DNA from 3 places in the Streptococcus sp. 4094 genome. Region 1 is predicted to be linked to each of the others. Evidence: predicted binding sites of a transcription regulator. Region 1 holds the regulator's gene; each other region holds the start of a gene.

Region 1 (6,783 bases):
AAGGCTGCGCGTGAGATGAAAGAGCGTGCTTATAGCCTCAATCCAGCTACTCAGGACTGTTTGATTGCGACTTTTCACTCCATGTGTGTTCGTATCCTGCGTCGCGATGCGGATCATATTGGCTACAACCGTAATTTTACTATTGTGGATCCTGGTGAACAGCGAACTCTTATGAAACGCATTCTCAAGCAGTTGAACTTGGATCCTAAAAAATGGAATGAACGGAGCATCTTAGGAACTATTTCCAACGCTAAGAATGATTTGATTGATGATGGGGCTTATGCCTCCCAAGCTGGAGATATGTACACGCAAATTGTGGCCCAGTGTTATACAGCCTATCAGAAAGAACTGCGTCAGTCGGAGTCGGTTGACTTTGATGATTTGATTATGCTGACCTTGCGTCTCTTTGATCAAAATCCTGATGTTTTGACTTATTACCAGCAGAAGTTTCAATACATCCACGTTGATGAGTACCAAGATACTAACCATGCCCAGTACCAACTGGTCAAACTCTTGGCTTCACGCTTTAAAAATATTTGTGTGGTTGGGGATGCGGACCAGTCTATCTACGGTTGGCGTGGTGCGGATATGCAGAATATTTTGGATTTTGAGAAAGATTATCCCCAAGCCAAGGTTGTTTTGTTGGAAGAGAATTACCGTTCCACTAAAACAATTCTCCAAGCGGCCAACGAGGTCATTAAAAACAACAAAAACCGCCGTCCTAAGAATCTCTGGACCCAGAATGCTGATGGGGAGCAAATCGTTTACTATCGTGCCAATGATGAGCTAGATGAGGCTGTATTTGTAGCCAGAACTATCGATGAACTTGGTCGGAGTCAAAACTTCCTTCACAAGGATTTTGCAGTTCTCTATCGTACTAACGCCCAGTCTCGTACTATTGAGGAAGCCCTGCTCAAGTCAAACATTCCTTATACCATGGTTGGTGGAACCAAGTTCTACAGCCGTAAGGAAATCCGCGATATTATCGCTTATCTTAATCTTATTGCTAATTTGAGTGACAATATCAGTTTTGAGCGTATTATCAACGAACCAAAACGTGGAATTGGGCCAGGTACTGTTGAGAAAATTCGTGACTTTGCAAATATGCAAAACATGTCTATGCTAGATGCTTCAGCCAATATCATGTTGTCTGGTATCAAGGGTAAAGTAGCCCAGTCTATCTGGGATTTTGCAAATATGATGTTAGATTTGCGAGAGCAACTGGACCACTTAAGCATTACTGAGTTGGTTGAGGCCGTCCTAGAAAAAACAGGTTACGTCGATATTCTTAACGCCCAAGCGACCTTAGAAAGCAAGGCTCGTGTAGAAAACATCGAGGAGTTCCTCTCTGTGACGAAAAACTTTGATGACACCTCTGATGGGCCAGAAGAAGAAACTGGTCTGGATAAACTGAGTCGTTTTTTAAATGACTTGGCCTTGATTGCGGACACAGATTCAGGTAGTCAGGAGACATCAGAAGTGACCTTGATGACCCTGCATGCTGCCAAAGGTCTCGAGTTTCCAGTTGTCTTTTTGATTGGGATGGAAGAAAATGTCTTTCCACTTAGTCGTGCAGCTGAGGATTCAGATGAATTGGAAGAAGAGCGCCGTCTGGCCTATGTAGGTATCACGCGTGCAGAGAAAATTCTCTATCTGACCAATGCTAACTCACGCTTGCTTTTCGGTCGTACCAACTACAACCGTCCCACTCGTTTTATTAACGAAATCAGCTCGGACTTACTTGAGTATCAAGGTCTGGCTCGTCCAGCAAATACAAGCTTTAAGGCATCTTATAGCAGTGGTGACCTTGCCTTCGGTCAAGGTATGAGTCTTGCCCAGGCTCTTCAAGACCGTAAACGCAGTGCTGCCCCAAAATCTATCCAGTCAAGTGGCCTTCCGTTTAGTCAATTTACAGCTGGAGCAAAATCAGCTTCTAGCGAGGCAAATTGGTCCATTGGTGACATTGCCCTCCACAAGAAGTGGGGAGAGGGAACTGTTTTGGAAGTTTCAGGTAGCGGTGCTACGCAGGAATTGAAAATCAATTTCCCAGAAGTAGGTTTGAAAAAACTTTTGGCTAGTGTGGCCCCAATTGAGAAAAAAATCTAATTTTTCATCCTTCTCACGAATAATAAAGTGAGGAGGATTTTTATGTACAGTATTTCATTCCAAGAAGATTCACTATTACCAAGAGAAAGACTGGCCAAGGAAGGAGTTGAAGCGCTCAGTAATCAAGAGTTACTAGCTATTTTACTCAGGACAGGAACACGTCAAGCTAGTGTTTTTGAAATTGCCCAGAAAGTCTTGAACAATCTTTCAAACCTAACGGATTTGAAAAAAATGACCCTGCAGGAATTGCAGAGTCTGTCTGGTATTGGACGTGTTAAGGCCATAGAATTGCAAGCTATGATTGAACTGGGGCATCGTATTCATAAACACGAGACTCTTGAGATGGAAAGTATTCTCAGCAGTCAAAAGTTGGCCAAGAAGATGCAACAGGAATTGGGGGACAAAAAACAAGAGCACCTGGTGGCGCTCTATCTCAATACTCAAAATCAAATCATCCATCAACAGACCATTTTTATCGGCTCAGCTACTCGTAGTATTGCTGAACCACGTGAGATTCTTCACTATGCTATCAAGCATATGGCGACTTCTCTCATCTTGGTCCACAATCATCCTTCGGGAGCGGTAGCCCCTAGCCGAAATGATGATCATGTCACTAAACTTGTTAAAGAAGCCTGCGACCTGATGGGAATTGTCCTCTTGGACCATTTGATTGTCTCATATTCTAGTTACTTTAGTTACCGTGAAAAAACAGATTTAATCTAAAGTTCATTAACGACATAGTCAAAGAGGTTTTTATCTTTGGGACGATTTTCAAAAAGAAACTCTGGATGCCATTGGACACCGAGAAAGGCGACATCATCCGTACTCATAACAGCTTCTATAATACCATCTTTAGGATCATGAGCCGCAATCTTTAAATTTGGTGCTAAATCCTTGATGCTCTGGTGGTGGAAGGAGTTGATATGGGAGATTTCTCCATAGATTTCTCGAAGAACTGTATCAGGTTCTGTCACCAAGCGTTGGGTTGTGTACTCGGCGGAACAATCCTGCCAGTGATCTTCGATATCTTGGTACAAAGTTCCACCCATGGCAACGTTAAAGAGTTGAGTCCCACGACAGACAGAGAAAATCGGCTTTTGCTGTTTGATAGCTTCCTTGATGAGGGCTAGTTCGAATATATCTCTTTGAAGGTGGTAGTCATCGCTATCAATGGTTTTTGGTTCACCATAGAATTTTGGATCAACATTTTGCCCACCTGTCAAGATGAGCTTGTCAATCATACTGATATAGTGGCAGGCCATTTCTTGATCACCAATCGGTAGGATGATGGGAATCCCTCCAGCGTCTTTAACGCCTTCAACAAAGCCTTTTGCTGCGTAGCTCATCATGATGTCATCATCAGGATGAGTTTTTTCGTTTCCTGTAATCCCTATAACTGGTTTTTTCATAAAATGATTTTCGCTTTCTAATCCTCTTTTCGCATGAAATAGAGGAGTGTTTGGAGTTCACTTGTCAAATCGACATACTGAACGACCACATCTTTTGGTAAATGCAGATGGACTGGTGAAAAACTAAGAATTCCTTTCACGCCAGCATCAACCAAGAGATTGGCAACCTCTTGTGACTTAACGCTGGGAACGGTCAGGATAGCAGTCTTCACATCAGCATCCTTGATTTTATCCTTGATTTGAGAAATCCCGTAAATAGGAATTCCATCAGGAGTTTGGGTTCCGACTTCGGGATGGTCATCTAGGTCAAAGGCCATGATAATCTTCATCTTGTTACGCTCGTGGAAGCGGTAGTGGAGAAGGGCATGGCCCATATTTCCAATACCAACCAGCATGACATTGGTAATAGAGTTATCATTGAGCAAATCGGCAAAAAATGTCATCAGTTTTTTGACATCATATCCAAATCCACGCCGACCTAGTTCACCAAAATAGGAAAAATCACGACGTACGGTCGCTGAATCAATCCCAATGGCCTCTGCAATTTGCTTAGAGTTGGCACGTTCAATCTTTTCTGCATGAAATCTCTTAAAAATTCGATAGTAGAGAGAGAGTCTTTTTGCTGTAGCTTTTGGAATAGCAGACTGTTTATCTTTCACAAAATCACAACCTTTCTATTCTTCTATTTTATAGAAACATTGTGAAAAAATCAACAAAAACAAGAAAAAACTAAGAAAAATCTTAGTTTTGTTGTAAAAAATCTGCATGTGATAGAAAACGGTAGAGGTCTCCGACCAGTCCTTGGTAAACTTCCTGTCCTTTAAAGGTCAAAGAAGTTACATAAAGTGTATCTGGCAGAGTCACACATCCTGACAGAGCTAGCATGAGAGCCTCGTAATCCTCATACTTGAGAGTGCGCTCTACATGATAGCTGTCCTTATAGGTCAGTTCAAACATTTTGGCTCTATCTTTCCGATTTTGTAAAGACACCACGTTCTACCAAGCTATCCATGAGGAAATAGAATTTTTCCTGATGAATGTGGTGGTCTTCTGATTTGAAAATATCAACTAGACGTAGCCCAAACTTGTCAGTGATATTGATTTTAGCACCTGTAAGTTCCTTGTTAATGATGATTTTGAGTTGGAAGCCTTCACCGCTGTTTGGCACTTTTTCAAGTAGGCGAGTCAATTCATAGTTACCAACCTTAGTCTCAAAAAAGGTGTTGTCCTTAAGGGTGAATTTTTTAACAGAAGGGCTAAGAGTGTAGTCGTAACGACAATTTTTTAACTGAATGGTTTTTTCAAATGCCATATGGCTAACCTCCGATAATTTCTTTTAAGGTCTTTGCGAGGGTATGTAGGTCTTCAACAGTATTTTCTGGCGAGAGACTGATACGAACGGATTCCTTCAAGCGTTCTGAATTTGCCCCGTACATGGCTTCAAGAACATGGCTGGATTGGACAATGCCTGCCGTACAGGCTGAGCCAGTAGAGATTGAAATTCCAGCCAAATCTAGCCGAAGGAGTAAGAGGTCGTTTTTCTGACCAGGAAATCCAATATTGAGAACATAAGGGAGATGATGTTGTCCTCTATTCACGTAATACTGAATTCCTTCTAGCTCTGCAAGAAAGGCAGTTTCTAGATTTTGTACATGTTGGAAATGTTCTTCCTGTTTTTCTAGGTCTTCTTTTAGGGCTGCAACCATACCCACGATGGCAGCTAGATTTTCAGTTCCGGCTCGTTTTTTCTGTTCTTGGTCTCCGCCATGAAGATAGGAATCAAAATCCATGCTAGATGCGTAGAGAAAACCGATTCCCTTAGGACCATGGAACTTGTGGGCAGAAGCAGTGAGAAAATCAATGCCCAATTCTTCTGGGTGTATAGGGATTTTACCAATAGCCTGAACTGCATCGACATGATAGGCGGCTGGGTGTTGCTTGAGTATTTGGCCAATTTCAGCAATGGGCAGTAGGTTTCCAGTCTCATTATTGGCAAACATGGTAGAAACCAAAATCGTATCGTCACGTAAGGCCTCTTGAATTTGCTGGGCGGTGATTTCTTGATTTTCTGGCTGGATAATGGTTGCTTCAAACCCAAAGTGTTGAACCAAGTAATCAATTGTTTCAAGGACAGCATGGTGCTCAATAGCAGTTGTGATAATATGTTTTCCTTGTTCTTGGTGACGAAGGCAGTAACCAATGATAGCAGTATTGTTGCCTTCTGTCCCACCAGAAGTGAAAAAGATATGTTGAGGTTTTGTCCCCAGTAACTGAGCTAGTTCCTGACGGGCTTCTCGTAAGAGTTTACCAGCTTGACGACCATGACCATGAATACTAGAAGGGTTGCCGTAGGTTTCTTGCATCACCTTGGTCATAGCTGAAATAGCAACTGCTGACATAGGAGTTGTCGCAGCATTGTCCAAATAAATCAAAGAATCACCTTATTTCTTTTTGTTGTAGGCAAAGAGTGGGCTGACTGGTTTTCTTTCGTGGATACGGACGATGGCGTCACCAATTAACTCACTAGCAGTGATGTAGCATACGTTTTTAGGAGTTTTTTCTTTTGTTGCTACTGAATCAGTCACAAGAATTTCTTTAATCTTAGTATTGTCAAGAAGTTCAGCAGCTCCCTCGACGAAGAGACCGTGGCTAGAAACAGCATAAATTTCTGTAGCCCCTTCACGTTCAACGATTTTAGCAGCTTCAGAGAAGGTGCGTCCTGTATTTAAAATATCGTCAATCAAGATGGCTTTCTTACCTTCAACATCACCAATGATATAACCTTCGTTGCGAGTTGCATCGTCTTGAGGATAGTCGATAATGGCGATAGGAGCATCAAGATATTCAGCCAAGCTACGCGCACGTTTGACACCTGAATTTTTAGGGCTAACGACAACAACATCTGAACCGAGTAGTCCCTTATCGCAGTAATGTTTTGCAAATAGGGGAACAGTGAAAAGATTATCCACTGGAATATCAAAGAAACCTTGAACCTGAACGGCATGCAAATCAAGAGTCAGGATACGGTCAACACCAGCCTTAACCAGCATATTGGCAACTAGTTTAGCTGTAAGTGGCTCACGAGGACAAGCAATGCGGTCTTGACGTGCATAGCCAAAATATGGAAGGACAACGTTGATACTGTGGGCACTTGCGCGCACACAAGCGTCGACCATGATCAACAATTCCATTAGGTGGTTGTTAACAGGGAAACTTGTTGATTGGATGATGTAAACATCATAACCACGGACACTTTCTTCGATATTCA
Region 2 (6,783 bases), on a different contig from region 1:
TCGAGACTTTTGCTGAAACAATGCAAACTTTATTTTCCAAATGAGCAAATTGGCACTGTATTTACAACAGAACAATTTAAGAGTGTGGAAGATATTGCACAAGTTGATGTAGTGATTACTACTAATGATGATTTGGATAGCAGATTTCCGATTTTAAGGGTTAATCCTATCCTTGAAGCAGAAGATATTTTGAAAATGCTAGACTATCTTAAACACAATATATTTCGTAATGAGAGCAAAAGTTTCAGTGAAAATCTTTCTAGTCTTATTTCGTCTTATATTGTAGACAGCAAGTTGGCTAGTAAGTTCCAAGAAGAGGTTCAAACACTTATAAATCAAGAAATAGTAGTTCAAGCTTTTTTGGAAGATATTTGAAGGACAGTCCAATGATGAACACAAACCTGTGTTTTTCTTGGTCTTTTTTAGTGTTTTGAAGGGTGGTATACTAATCTCAAAGATAACAATTATATCCAAAGGAGGCAACATATGCCAAATGTCAAAGAAATTACAAGAGAGTCATGGATTTTAGCTACTTTCCCAGAGTGGGGAACATGGTTGAACGAAGAAATCGAAGAAGAAGTCGTACCTGAAGGCAATTTTGCCATGTGGTGGCTAGGCAACTGTGGTACTTGGATTAAGACACCAGGTGGTGCTAACGTTGTCATGGACCTTTGGTCAAACCGTGGAAAATCAACCAAAAAAGTGAAAGATATGGTTCGTGGGCACCAAATGGCAAATATGGCAGGTGTTCGTAAGTTGCAACCAAACTTGCGTGTTCAGCCAATGGTTATCGATCCATTTGCTATCAACGAACTAGATTATTACTTAGTTTCACACTTCCATAGTGATCATATCGACCCATACACAGCTGCAGCAATTCTCAACAATCCGAAGTTAGAGCATGTTAAGTTTATCGGTCCTTACCACTGTGGACGAATCTGGGAAGGATGGGGTGTTCCAAAAGAACGTATCATCGTTGTTAAACCAGGTGACACTATCGAATTAAAAGATATGAAGATTCATGCAGTAGAATCATTTGACCGTACTTGCTTGGTAACTCTCCCAGTGAACGGTGCTGATGAGACAGGCGGTGAACTTGCTGGCTTAGCTGTTACAGATGAAGAAATGGCTCAAAAGGCTGTTAACTATATCTTTGAAACACCAGGTGGAACCATCTATCATGGTGCAGATTCTCACTTCTCAAACTATTTTGCAAAACATGGTAAAGACTTTAAAATTGATGTTGCTTTGAATAACTATGGTGAAAATCCGGTAGGTATCCAAGATAAAATGACATCTATCGACCTTCTTCGTATGGCAGAAAATCTGCGTACCAAAGTCATTATCCCAGTTCACTATGATATCTGGTCTAACTTCATGGCTTCTACTAATGAGATTCTAGAACTTTGGAAAATGAGAAAAGATCGCTTGCAATACGATTTCCATCCATTTATCTGGGAAGTTGGCGGTAAGTACACTTATCCTCAAGATCAACACTTAGTAGAATACCATCATCCACGTGGTTTTGATGATTGTTTTGAACAAGACTCTAACATTCAATTTAAAGCTTTGCTATAATATAAAAATATTCTTTGGAGGTTATCCGTATGTTGCATGATACGGATAATTTTCATATAATAGTAAAATAGAATGTGTGATTCAATAATCACCTCAAATAGAAAGGAAATTCTATGTCAAATCTATCTGTTAATGCAATTCGTTTCCTAGGTATTGACGCTATCAACAAAGCCAACTCAGGTCACCCAGGTGTGGTTATGGGAGCAGCTCCGATGGCTTACAGCCTCTTTACAAAACAACTTCGTATCAATCCAGCTCAACCAAACTGGATTAACCGCGACCGTTTTATTCTTTCAGCTGGTCATGGTTCAATGCTTCTATATGCCCTTCTTCACCTTTCTGGTTTTGAAGATGTCAGCATGGATGAGATCAAGAGCTTCCGCCAATGGGGTTCAAAAACACCAGGTCATCCAGAATTTGGCCATACAGCAGGGATTGATGCTACGACAGGTCCTCTAGGGCAAGGGATTTCAACTGCTACTGGTTTTGCCCAAGCAGAACGTTTTTTGGCAGCCAAATATAACCGTGAAGGCTACAATATCTTTGACCACTATACTTACGTTATCTGTGGAGACGGAGACTTGATGGAAGGTGTCTCAAGTGAGGCGGCTTCATACGCAGGTTTGCAAAAACTGGATAAGTTGGTTGTTCTTTATGACTCAAATGACATCAACTTGGATGGTGAGACAAAAGATTCCTTTACAGAAAGCGTTCGTGACCGTTACAATGCCTATGGTTGGCATACTGCCTTGGTTGAAGATGGAACAGACTTGGAAGCAATCCATGCTGCTATCGAAACAGCTAAAGCTTCAGGCAAGCCATCTTTGATTGAAGTGAAGACGGTTATTGGATACGGTTCTCCAAATAAACAAGGAACTAATGCCGTACATGGTGCTCCTCTTGGAGCAGATGAAACTGCAGCTACTCGTCAAGCTCTCGGTTGGGACTATGAACCATTTGAAATTCCAGAACAAGTTTATGCTGATTTCAAAGAACATGTTGCAGATCGTGGTGCATCAGCTTATCAAACTTGGACTAAATTAGTTGCTGATTATAAAGAAGCTCACCCAGAATTGGCTGCAGAAGTAGAAGCTATCATCGATGGACGTGATCCAGTTGAAGTGACTCCAGCAGACTTCCCAGCTTTAGAAAATGGTTTCTCTCAAGCAACTCGTAATTCAAGTCAAGATGCCTTGAATGTTGTGGCGGCTAAATTACCAACCTTCCTAGGTGGATCAGCTGACCTAGCTCACTCAAACATGACTTATATCAAGACTGACGGACTTCAAGACGATGCTCATCGCTTGAACCGTAACATTCAGTTTGGTGTTCGTGAATTTGCAATGGGAACGATCTTGAACGGGATGGCTCTTCACGGTGGACTTCGTGTATACGGTGGAACTTTCTTCGTCTTCTCTGACTATGTGAAGGCAGCTGTCCGCTTGTCAGCCTTGCAAGGACTTCCTGTGACTTATGTCTTTACTCACGATTCAATCGCAGTCGGGGAAGACGGTCCAACGCACGAACCAGTTGAGCATTTAGCAGGTCTTCGTGCCATGCCAAATCTGAATGTTTTCCGTCCAGCAGATGCGCGTGAAACTCAAGCAGCTTGGTACCTTGCAGTGACAAGTGAGAAAACACCAACTGCCCTTGTCTTGACACGTCAAAACTTGACTGTTGAAGAGGGAACAGATTTTGACAAGGTTGCAAAAGGTGCCTATGTTGTCTATGAAAATGCAGCAGACTTTGATACAATCTTGATTGCGACAGGTTCAGAGGTCAATCTTGCTGTCTCAGCTGCCAAAGAATTGGCTAGTCAAGGTGAAAAAGTCCGCGTAGTCAGCATGCCATCTACAGATGTCTTTGATAAACAAGATGCAGCATACAAGGAAGAAATTCTTCCAAATGCAGTTCGCCGTCGTGTTGCAGTCGAAATGGGTGCAACTCAAAACTGGTACAAATATGTTGGACTAGATGGTGCTGTTCTTGGTATTGATACCTTCGGAGCCTCTGCCCCAGCACCAAAAGTATTGGCAGAATATGGCTTTACTGTCGAAAATCTTGTAAAAGTCGTTCAAAACTTGAAATAATTCTAAAAATCAGGGCGCAAGCTCTGGTTTTTTCTTACTAGAAAAGTAAGGTACAATCTTGTAAAAGTAACTGAAATTTGATATAGTAGTCCTATGTAAAAGACAAAGGAGAATATAATGGAATCACAATATACATTTTTAATCATTCTTGTGGCTATGGTTGGCTTGATGTTCTTTACGCAACGTTCTCAAAAGAAACAAGCGCAAAAACGTATGGAAAGTTTAAACAAACTCCAAAAAGGCTATGAAGTGATTACAATCGGTGGACTTTATGGAACAGTCGATGAAGTAGATACTGAGAAGAGAACAATTGTTCTTGATGTAGATGGAGTTTACTTGACTTTTGAACTAGCTGCTATCAAGACCGTATTACCACTTAAAGAAACAGCTTCACTCGAAGGTGCAATTGAAAAATAAGACGGGATTACTAACTCCCGTTTTTCTATAGAAGAAAGGAAATGGGATGAAAAAACTAGTCTTTGTCTGTCTGGGAAATATTTTCCGTAGCCCTATGGCTGAGTTTGTTATGAAATCAATGACAGATAACTACGAAATCCAAAGTCGAGCGACTTCCTCTTGGGAACATGGGAATCCGATTCATAAGGGCACTCAAGGGATTTTTCAACAGTATCAGATTCCGTATGAAAAAGGCAAAACATCGCTTCATATTAGTAAGGAAGATTTTGAAGACTTTGATTATATTATCGGAATGGATGCTTCAAATGTTTCTGACTTACGTCAGATGTGTCCAGCAGACTGTCAAGATAAGATTCACTTATTTGCATCTGAAAGTGTTCCAGATCCTTGGTATACAGGAGATTTTGAAGCGACTTATCGGCGTGTTCAAGAGGGATGCCAAGTTTGGCTAGAACGTTTAGAAAAGGAGAGTGAAGATGGAAAATCTTAAGAATTTTTACAACAAGTATCGTGTCTATCTGACTCGTCCACGTTTAGAGCTTTTAGCAGTAGTTGCCATTATTTTTTGTGCTCTACTCGTCTTTTTTCTAAATATTCCCGGAAAAGGTGTTCTAAAGCTTGATAATGGAACGATTGTTTACGACGGCAGTCTTGTCCGTGGTAAAATGAATGGCCAAGGTACCATTACCTTCCAAAATGGAGACCAATATACAGGTGGCTTCAACAATGGAGCCTTCAACGGAAAAGGTACCTTTCAATCTAAAGAAGGCTGGGCCTACGAAGGTGATTTTGTAAATGGTCAGGCTGAAGGAAAAGGAAAACTAACAACAGAACAAGAAGTCGTGTATGAAGGGACTTTTAAACAAGGCGTTTTTCAACAAAAATAAAGCCTCCTTATCAAAGGAGGTATTGTTAAAACCAAATAAGTAAGCGCTTACCTGTAAATCCCTTTCTTTCCAAGCTCCTCTTCCAAGCAAGTTTGTGAAATAAAAAAATATTTGAAATAAATTTCACAAACTTTAAAGAAAAAGCTTGCTAAGAAAAGAAACTAGCAAACATTTCACAAGGTGCTAAAAATTCTTTGTGAAATGTTTATGAAACTGTTTACAAAGTTGAAATAATGCGTTATAATAAACTTGTGAAAAAATTAACAAAGGATTTAATCCTTGAAAGCTATGGAGGAAAATATGGCTGATAAAAAAACTGTGACACCAGAGGAAAAGAAACTCGCTGCTGAAAAGCATGTCGATGGCTTGGTGCAAAAAGCTCTAGTTGCCCTTGAAGAAATGCGTAAGTTGGACCAAGAGCAAGTTGACTACATCGTAGCGAAAGCGTCAGTGGCAGCTTTGGATGCCCACGGAGAATTGGCTTTACATGCCTTTGAAGAAACAGGACGTGGTGTATTTGAAGATAAAGCAACTAAGAACTTGTTTGCTTGTGAACATGTAGTAAACAACATGCGCCACACTAAAACAGTTGGTGTTATTGAAGAAGACGATGTAACAGGTTTGACTCTTATTGCTGAACCGGTCGGTGTTGTTTGTGGTATCACTCCTACAACAAACCCAACATCAACAGCAATCTTCAAATCATTGATTTCATTGAAGACGCGTAATCCAATCGTTTTTGCCTTCCACCCATCAGCTCAAGAATCATCAGCTCACGCAGCTCAAATCGTTCGTGATGCTGCGATTAAAGCAGGAGCGCCTGAAAACTGCGTACAGTGGATCACTGAACCATCTATGGAAGCAACTAGTGCCCTTATGAACCACGAAGGTGTTGCGACAATCCTTGCAACAGGTGGTAATGCTATGGTTAAAGCCGCATACTCATGTGGTAAACCAGCTCTTGGGGTAGGTGCTGGAAACGTTCCAGCTTATGTTGAAAAATCAGCAAACATTCGTCAAGCAGCACACGATATCGTCATGTCTAAATCATTTGATAACGGTATGGTCTGTGCCTCAGAGCAAGCGGTTATCATTGATAAAGAAATTTACGATGAATTTGTAGCAGAGTTCAAATCTTACCACACTTACTTTGTAAACAAAAAAGAAAAAGCTCTTCTTGAAGAATTCTGCTTTGGCGTGAAAGCAAATAGCAAAAACTGTGCTGGTGCAAAATTGAACGCTGATATCGTTGGTAAACCGGCAACATGGATTGCAGAACAAGCAGGATTTACAGTTCCAGAAGGAACAAACATTCTTGCTGCTGAATGTAAAGAAGTTGGTGAAAATGAGCCATTGACTCGTGAAAAATTGTCACCAGTTATCGCAGTTTTGAAATCTGAAAGCCGTGAAGATGGTATTACTAAGGCTCGTCAAATGGTCGAATTTAACGGTCTGGGACACTCAGCAGCTATCCACACAGCTGACGAAGAATTGACTAAAGAATTTGGTAAAGCTGTTAAAGCTATTCGTGTTATCTGTAACTCACCTTCTACTTTCGGTGGTATCGGGGACGTTTACAATGCCTTCTTGCCATCATTGACACTTGGATGTGGTTCTTACGGACGCAACTCAGTTGGGGATAACGTTAGTGCCATTAACCTCTTGAACATCAAAAAAGTCGGAAGACGGAGAAATAACATGCAATGGATGAAACTTCCTTCAAAAACATACTTTGAACGTGATTCAATTCAATACCTTCAAAAATGTCGTGACGTTGAACGTGTCATGATCGTTACTGACCATGCCATGGT
Region 3 (6,783 bases), on a different contig from region 1:
GCGTCATCGATTTCCACACCGTTAGCACGTTCTTCTTCAAGCGCAAGAGTAACCCCCATGATTGGAGCAGCTACGTATGGATGAGTGTTGAAGAACTCAAGGTGACGCTCAAGAGCAGCGATTTGATCTTCTTTTTTAGTATAGAGTTTTTTGATAGCTGGAATGAGTGTATAAGCCCAGCCCAAGTTTTGCATCCGTTCAAAGTTCCAAGACCCTTGTAAGAAGGTTGAACGCCACCAAACTTTTTTACGATCTGATTTAGTTAATTGAAGTTTTTCAGTCATGATGTTTTCAGTCCTTTCTTATCTTAGTAGTCTTCGAGGATATCGCCGATTGGGTCGTTAGAAGTTGCGGCACCACCACCACCATTTCCACCAGTTTTAGAAAGGTGAAGGTAGATAAGCGCGATAGCAACACCGATAGCACCGAATCCGATTAGAGTAATGTCTGATACGGCAGCAAGAACGAAACCAAGAGCGAAGAATGGCCATACTTCACGAGTTGCCATCATGTTGATAACCATGGCGTAACCAACGGCAACGACCATACCACCACCAATAGCCATACCATCTTTGAGCCAGTCTGGCATAGCACTAAGGATACTTTGTACAGTTTCAGTTGGTACCATAAGGAGAAGAGCTGCAGGAAGCGCAATACGAAGTCCTTGGAAAAGTAGCGCAATAAAATGCGCACGCTCCACAGCGCCGAAGTCACCTTTTTTAGCGGCAGCATCAGCAGTGTGAACCAATCCAACTGAAATTGTACGTACAATCATAGTTAAGAATAGACCAGCAACGGCAAGAGGGATGGCAACCGCTTGGGCAACACCGATACCTGTCTTGGTAAAGTCACCACCAAGAACCATGATAATGGCAGCAGCGACAGAAGCAAGTGCAGCATCAGGAGCGATAGCAGCACCGATATTTGACCAACCAAGGGCAATCATTTGAAGCGATCCACCGAGGATAATCCCTGCTTCCAAGTGACCTGTTACAAGCCCAATAAGGGTACAGGCTACAAGTGGTTGGTGAAATTGGAATTGGTCGAGGACACCTTCAAGACCTGCAAGGAAGGCTACAACGACTACTAAAACCATAGAAATAATAGACATCTTTAAAATCCTTTCATAAATAATGGCTTATTTGACATTGGCTTTGTTAATCAAGTCAAACAAATCTTTTTTAGAATCATTTGGTACTTTACGTACGTCAAATTCAACACCGAGGTCACGCATTTTTTCAAATGTAGCAACGTCTTCTTTGTCCATAGACAAAACAGTATTGACCAATGTTTTACCTGTTGAGTGAGCCATAGAACCAACGTTAAGAGTTTTGATTGGCACGCCGCCTTCGATGGCACGAAGAGCATCTTGAGGTGTTTCAAACAAGATAAGGGCATGTGTTTCTCCAAAACGTGGGTCTTTTGAAACCTCAATCAGTTTTTGAATTGGAACCACGTTAGCCTTGACATTACCTGGAGCTGCTTGTTTAATCAATTCTTTACGAAGGTCGTCTTTAGCCACGTTATCTGAAGCCACGATGATACGGTCTGCTTTTGAATCTGGAGTCCAAGCAGTTGCAACCTGACCGTGAAGTAGACGTGTGTCAAGACGGGCAAGATTGATTTTCAATTTACCGTCTCCAATGACCGTTCCTTCTGGGATAGCAGCTTGGGCAACTGGAGCAGCTGCAGCGCTTGCTACTTCCTCAACTGGGTTTAGCTCTTCTGGAAGAGCCTTGATGCCATCTTTGGCTTCTTTAATAATATTCGCAGCGACTTTTTCTACACCTGCAGCAGCGTCCATGAGGCGCTCTGTATAGGCTTGAATCAACATCGGTAAGTTCAGTCCTGTGATGATGGCAAACTTACGCTCAGGATTTTCTCCCATCACGCGACTAGCTTGGTTAAATGGAGATCCACTCCAAAGGTCAGCCAAAACTAGAACCTCATCTTCTGCGTCAAATGCAGCAACAGCGTTATTAAACTTAGCGTATAGATCATCAGGGCCTTCATTTGGCATAAAGGTTACAACTTGAACCTTTTCTTGTTCACCAAAGATCATAGATCCTGACTGATGAATACCCGCAGCAAACTCGCCGTGGCTCGCAATAATGATTCCGATACTCATTATTGTCATTCCTCCTTTTTTGTTTTAGTTTTCGTTTAAGAAAACTTTAAGACTTTTTAAGTATAAACCGTTTTCATCTAAAAATCAACTATTTATCATAAAATAATTAAAAAGATTACATCTGAAAATGTTGATATATTGAGTTTTGGAGAAGTTTTTTTGAATCCATATTTAAAAATTTAATATAAAAAAGTTGGAAGAAGCTTCCAACTTTTAAAATAAGTTTCTATGAAATTAGTGGGTGAAGTCGAGTACCATACGTCCTTGGATTTGACCTTTTTCCATTTCGTCGAAAATGGCAACAGCATCTTCTATTGGACGTTTTTGAACAACTGGAACTACTAAACCTTCTGCACCGAATTGGAAGGCTTCTTCCAAGTCTTTACGAGTTCCTACAAGAGAACCGATGACTTGGATTCCATCGAGGACTGTTTTAACGATGCTGAGTTCCATCATTTCAGAAGGAAGACCGACAGCGACGACGCGACCACCGGCACGAACGGAGTCAACAGCCTGATTGAAGGCAACTTTAGATACAGCAGTTACGACAGCTGAATGAGCTCCTCCATCAGTTTTTTCCTTGATGAGTCCTGGTACATCATCAACTTCGAGGCCGTTAATAACAATGTCAGCGCCTACTTCTTTTGCAAGGGCAAGTTTGTCATTGTTGATATCAACTGCGATAACATGAGCATTGAATACTTTTTTAGCGTATTGAACAGCTAGGTTACCAAGTCCACCAGCACCGTAAAGAACAACCCATTGACCTGGTTCAACTTTTGCTTCTTTTATAGCTTTATAGGTTGTTACCCCAGCACATGTGATAGAAGAAGCTTGGGCTGGATCAAGTCCGTCAGGAACTTTGACAGCATAGTCAGCAGTTACGATACATTGTTCAGCCATACCACCATCTACTGAGTAGCCAGCATTTTTCACTGTACGGCAAAGAGTTTCACGGCCAGTTGTACAGTATTCGCAAGTACCACATCCTTCAAAGAACCAAGCAACGCTGACGCGGTCGCCGACTTTAAGGCTTTTTACATCTGGGGCAATTTCTTTAACGATACCAACACCTTCGTGACCTAGGACACGTCCTGGTACCTGACCGAAGTCGCCATGGGCAACGTGGAGGTCAGTGTGGCAAACACCACAGTATTCAATTTCTACAAGTGCTTCCCCAGTTTCAAGTGGACGGAGTACTTTTTCTTCAACAGCAACACCAGTGCTTTCTGGATTTACAACAACAGCTTTCATAGCTATCCTCCTTGATATTGGCCGAGAACAGGGACAACAGGACTGGATTGATTTTATGTCAACAGAGTCAAGTGTGACGAGCTCTCTTGTACTTATATGTGAATTATATCACAAAAGAAAGCCTTTTCCAAGGTTTTGGGGGTAAAAAATAGAACAATCGATTAACTGGTTGATGAGACTGTGAAAAGAGCACAAAGACCAGCTAGCAAGCTGGTCAGAATGGACTATAAGAATAAGTCTTGTAGGGTTTTGGCAACACCGTCTTGGTCATTGGTCAGAGAAATTTGCTCATCTGCATAGGGGAGTAGCTCTGGGTTGGCATTTTTCATGGCATAGCCCTTTCCAGCAAAAGCGAGCATTTCGGTATCATTGTGTTCATCTCCAAAGGCAATCAAATCTTTTTTGTCGCGGTTCATTACCTTGAGCAAGTAGTCTAAGGCGAAGGCCTTGTTGACACCTTTTGGGATACATTCAAGGATATTGAGCGGACCTCCCCAGGTATTGATAGACAGTTGATGCTGGTAGAAGGCGTTCATTTCTTTTGCCAGAGCATATTTGTCACTGGCTCTAGTCTGTAACAGAATACAGTTAGGATCCTTGGTTACTAACTCAGGCTGAAATTGATTTTCAGGCTGGAAAGCTTCTACACCAAATAGTTTGGGATTGGCAATTTCTTCATTGGGATTTGTAATGTAGAATTTTTTACGGTATTCTCCAGCGATAAAATCGGCTTGAATGTCCTCTGAACGTTGAACCATATCTAGCAGATATTTTTTGTCTACAGTTAAACACTTTTCAAAATCCCAAACTTGGTCTGGTAAATGAGTGAGGGAGCCGTTGAAATTAATCATAGGAGTGTTTAAGCCTAGTTCACGGTAGAAATCTTTTGACATGCGGTAAGGGCGACCTGTCGTAATAATAACCTGATGGCCTTTTTCAGTAACTTTTTTAATGGTTTCTTTGGTAAAGTCAGAAATCTGACTGTCTGAGTTGAGCAGGGTTCCATCCAGGTCTAGTGCAATAATTTTTTTCGTCATATGAACCTTTCTAGTGTCTTTCCAGATAAGATGTCTTCTATTATAACAAAAAGCAGACAGAAAAGCAGATTCCAAACAAAAAATGAAATTCCATCAAATTCTTAAATAAATTAAACAAAGATATTGAAAAAGTGAATGATAAATGATATAATTCTATTATTGTTCGTAAAAATTAAAAGGAGATTGATAATGGACAAATTATTTAAACTAAAAGAGAACGGTACAGACGTTCGTACAGAGGTTCTCGCTGGTTTAACAACTTTCTTTGCAATGAGCTATATTCTCTTTGTAAACCCACAAATTCTTTCGCAAACAGGAATGCCTGCTCAGGGTGTCTTCCTCGCAACGATTATCGGTGCAGTTGCTGGTACCCTGATGATGGCTTTTTATGCTAACTTGCCATACGCTCAAGCGCCAGGTATGGGACTCAATGCCTTCTTTACCTTTACAGTTGTATTTGGACTTGGTTATTCTTGGCAAGAAGCCCTAGCTATGGTCTTCATCTGTGGGATTATTTCATTGATTATTACCTTGACAAATGTTCGTAAAATGATCATTGAATCGATTCCCAATGCTCTTCGCTCAGCTATTTCAGCTGGTATCGGTGTCTTCCTTGCCTATGTAGGGATTAAGAATGCTGGACTTTTGAAATTCACGATTGATCCAGGAAACTATATTGTTGTAGGAGAAGGGGCTGACAAAGCTCAAGCAACGATTGCAGCAAACTCTTCAGCAGTTCCAGGATTGGTTAGCTTTAATAATCCAGCTGTTTTGGTGGCTCTTGCAGGACTTGCTATCACAATTTTCTTTGTTATCAAAGGAATTAAAGGGGGAATTATCCTCTCTATCTTGACAACAACTGTTCTTGCTATCGCAGTTGGTTTGGTAGATTTGTCTAGTATTGATTTTGCTAATAACCATGTTGGTGCAGCTTTTGAAGATTTGAAGACAATCTTTGGTGCAGCTCTTGGTTCAGAAGGTTTGGGAGCTTTGATTTCAGATACAGCTCGCTTGCCTGAAACTCTGATGGCCATTCTTGCCTTCTCATTGACAGATATTTTTGATACAATTGGTACCTTGATCGGTACAGGTGAAAAAGTTGGTATCGTAGCGACAAATGGTGAAAATCACCAATCAGCTAAGTTGGACAAGGCTCTTTACTCTGACTTGATTGGTACTTCAATTGGTGCCATCGCTGGTACTTCGAACGTAACGACTTATATTGAGTCTGCTGCTGGTATCGGTGCAGGTGGACGTACTGGTTTGACAGCCTTGGTTGTAGCAATCTGTTTTGCGATCTCAAGCTTCTTTAGCCCACTTCTAGCGATTGTACCAACAGCCGCTACAGCTCCAATCTTGATTATCGTTGGGATTATGATGCTGGCTAGCTTGAAAAATATCCATTGGGACGATATGTCTGAAGCGGTTCCTGCTTTCTTCACATCTATCTTTATGGGATTCAGCTACTCTATCACCCAAGGAATTGCAGTTGGTTTCTTGACTTACACTTTGACTAAGCTTGTCAAAGGTCAAGCTAAAGATGTTCATGTCATGATTTGGATTTTGGATGCCTTGTTTATCCTTAACTATATCAGCATGGCCCTATAATAGAATGACCCAGGGGGATTTCCCCCTTTTTTTAATACAAAGTCTAGGAGATGAATGATGGAAGAGAAAAGTATGTGGAAAGAATTGTTGAATCGTGCAGTCTGGATTTTGGTCTTTTTACTTGCCGTAATTTTATATCAGATTCCTTTAGCGGTTACTGCTATTTTAACTTTAAATGCAGTACCACTGTTACAGTCAGGACTGATAGTTGCTGGTATTTCGATTGTAGTGTTGGCACTATTTATTATCGGAGCTCGTAAAACGCAATTAGCTAGTTTTAATTTTTCTTTTCTAAGAGCTAAGGATTTGGCACGCTTGGGCTTGAGTTATTTAGTCATTATCTGTTCAAATATACTTGGTTCTATCTTGTTGCAACTGTCAAATGAGACGACAACAGCTAACCAGTCTCAGATTAACGATATGGTTCAGAATAGTTCTCTGATTTCCAGTTTCTTCTTATTGGCCTTGCTTGCTCCAATTTGTGAGGAAATCTTGTGCCGTGGGATTGTTCCTAAAAAGATTTTCCGAGGAAAAGAGAACTTGGGATTTGTAGTCGGTACGGTTGTGTTTGCTTTATTGCATCAACCAAGTAATTTACCTTCTTTATTGATTTATGGAGGTATGTCGACAGTTCTATCTTGGACAGCCTACAAAACCCAACGTTTGGAAATGTCGATCTTACTTCACATGATTGTGAATGGGGTTGCTTTCTGTTTGTTGGCTCTTGTGGTGATCATGAGTCGGATTTTAGGAATT

Evidence for each region. Region 1 encodes Rex, which represses fermentation and respiration genes when NADH is low (regulators of the CRP and FNR family bind a similar motif). Its sites were predicted from a motif close to TTGTGAANTANTTCACAA; they were not measured.
Region 2: the regulator Rex is predicted to act here: its motif matches at 5,222-5,239, upstream of adhE (bifunctional acetaldehyde-CoA/alcohol dehydrogenase).
Region 3: the regulator Rex is predicted to act here: its motif matches at 3,479-3,496, upstream of adhP (alcohol dehydrogenase AdhP).

The regions. Positions count from the first base shown of each region.
Region 1 is NZ_VMMI01000005.1:869-7,651, reverse strand. Features, by position in the region: gene pcrA (DNA helicase PcrA) at 1-2,106, shown strand, start outside; gene radC (DNA repair protein RadC) at 2,149-2,829, shown strand; gene HT721_RS00725 (gamma-glutamyl-gamma-aminobutyrate hydrolase family protein) at 2,826-3,515, opposite strand; gene HT721_RS00720 (redox-sensing transcriptional repressor Rex) at 3,533-4,174, opposite strand; gene HT721_RS00715 (DUF4649 family protein) at 4,257-4,472, opposite strand; gene HT721_RS00710 (DUF1831 domain-containing protein) at 4,480-4,827, opposite strand; gene HT721_RS00705 (cysteine desulfurase family protein) at 4,832-5,947, opposite strand; gene HT721_RS00700 (ribose-phosphate diphosphokinase) at 5,957-6,783, opposite strand, start outside.
Region 2 is NZ_VMMI01000045.1:7,307-14,089, reverse strand. Features, by position in the region: gene HT721_RS09415 (transcription antiterminator) at 1-375, shown strand, start outside; gene ulaG (L-ascorbate 6-phosphate lactonase) at 487-1,578, shown strand; gene tkt (transketolase) at 1,692-3,668, shown strand; gene yajC (preprotein translocase subunit YajC) at 3,786-4,085, shown strand; gene HT721_RS09395 (low molecular weight protein-tyrosine-phosphatase) at 4,132-4,575, shown strand; gene HT721_RS09390 (MORN repeat-containing protein) at 4,562-4,972, shown strand; gene adhE (bifunctional acetaldehyde-CoA/alcohol dehydrogenase) at 5,273-6,783, shown strand, end outside.
Region 3 is NZ_VMMI01000009.1:3,849-10,631, reverse strand. Features, by position in the region: gene HT721_RS02785 (PTS system mannose/fructose/sorbose family transporter subunit IID) at 1-284, opposite strand, end outside; gene HT721_RS02780 (PTS mannose/fructose/sorbose transporter subunit IIC) at 308-1,111, opposite strand; gene HT721_RS02775 (PTS sugar transporter subunit IIB) at 1,139-2,128, opposite strand; gene adhP (alcohol dehydrogenase AdhP) at 2,363-3,382, opposite strand; gene HT721_RS02765 (Cof-type HAD-IIB family hydrolase) at 3,607-4,419, opposite strand; gene HT721_RS02760 (NCS2 family permease) at 4,609-6,027, shown strand; gene HT721_RS02755 (CPBP family intramembrane glutamic endopeptidase) at 6,085-6,783, shown strand, end outside.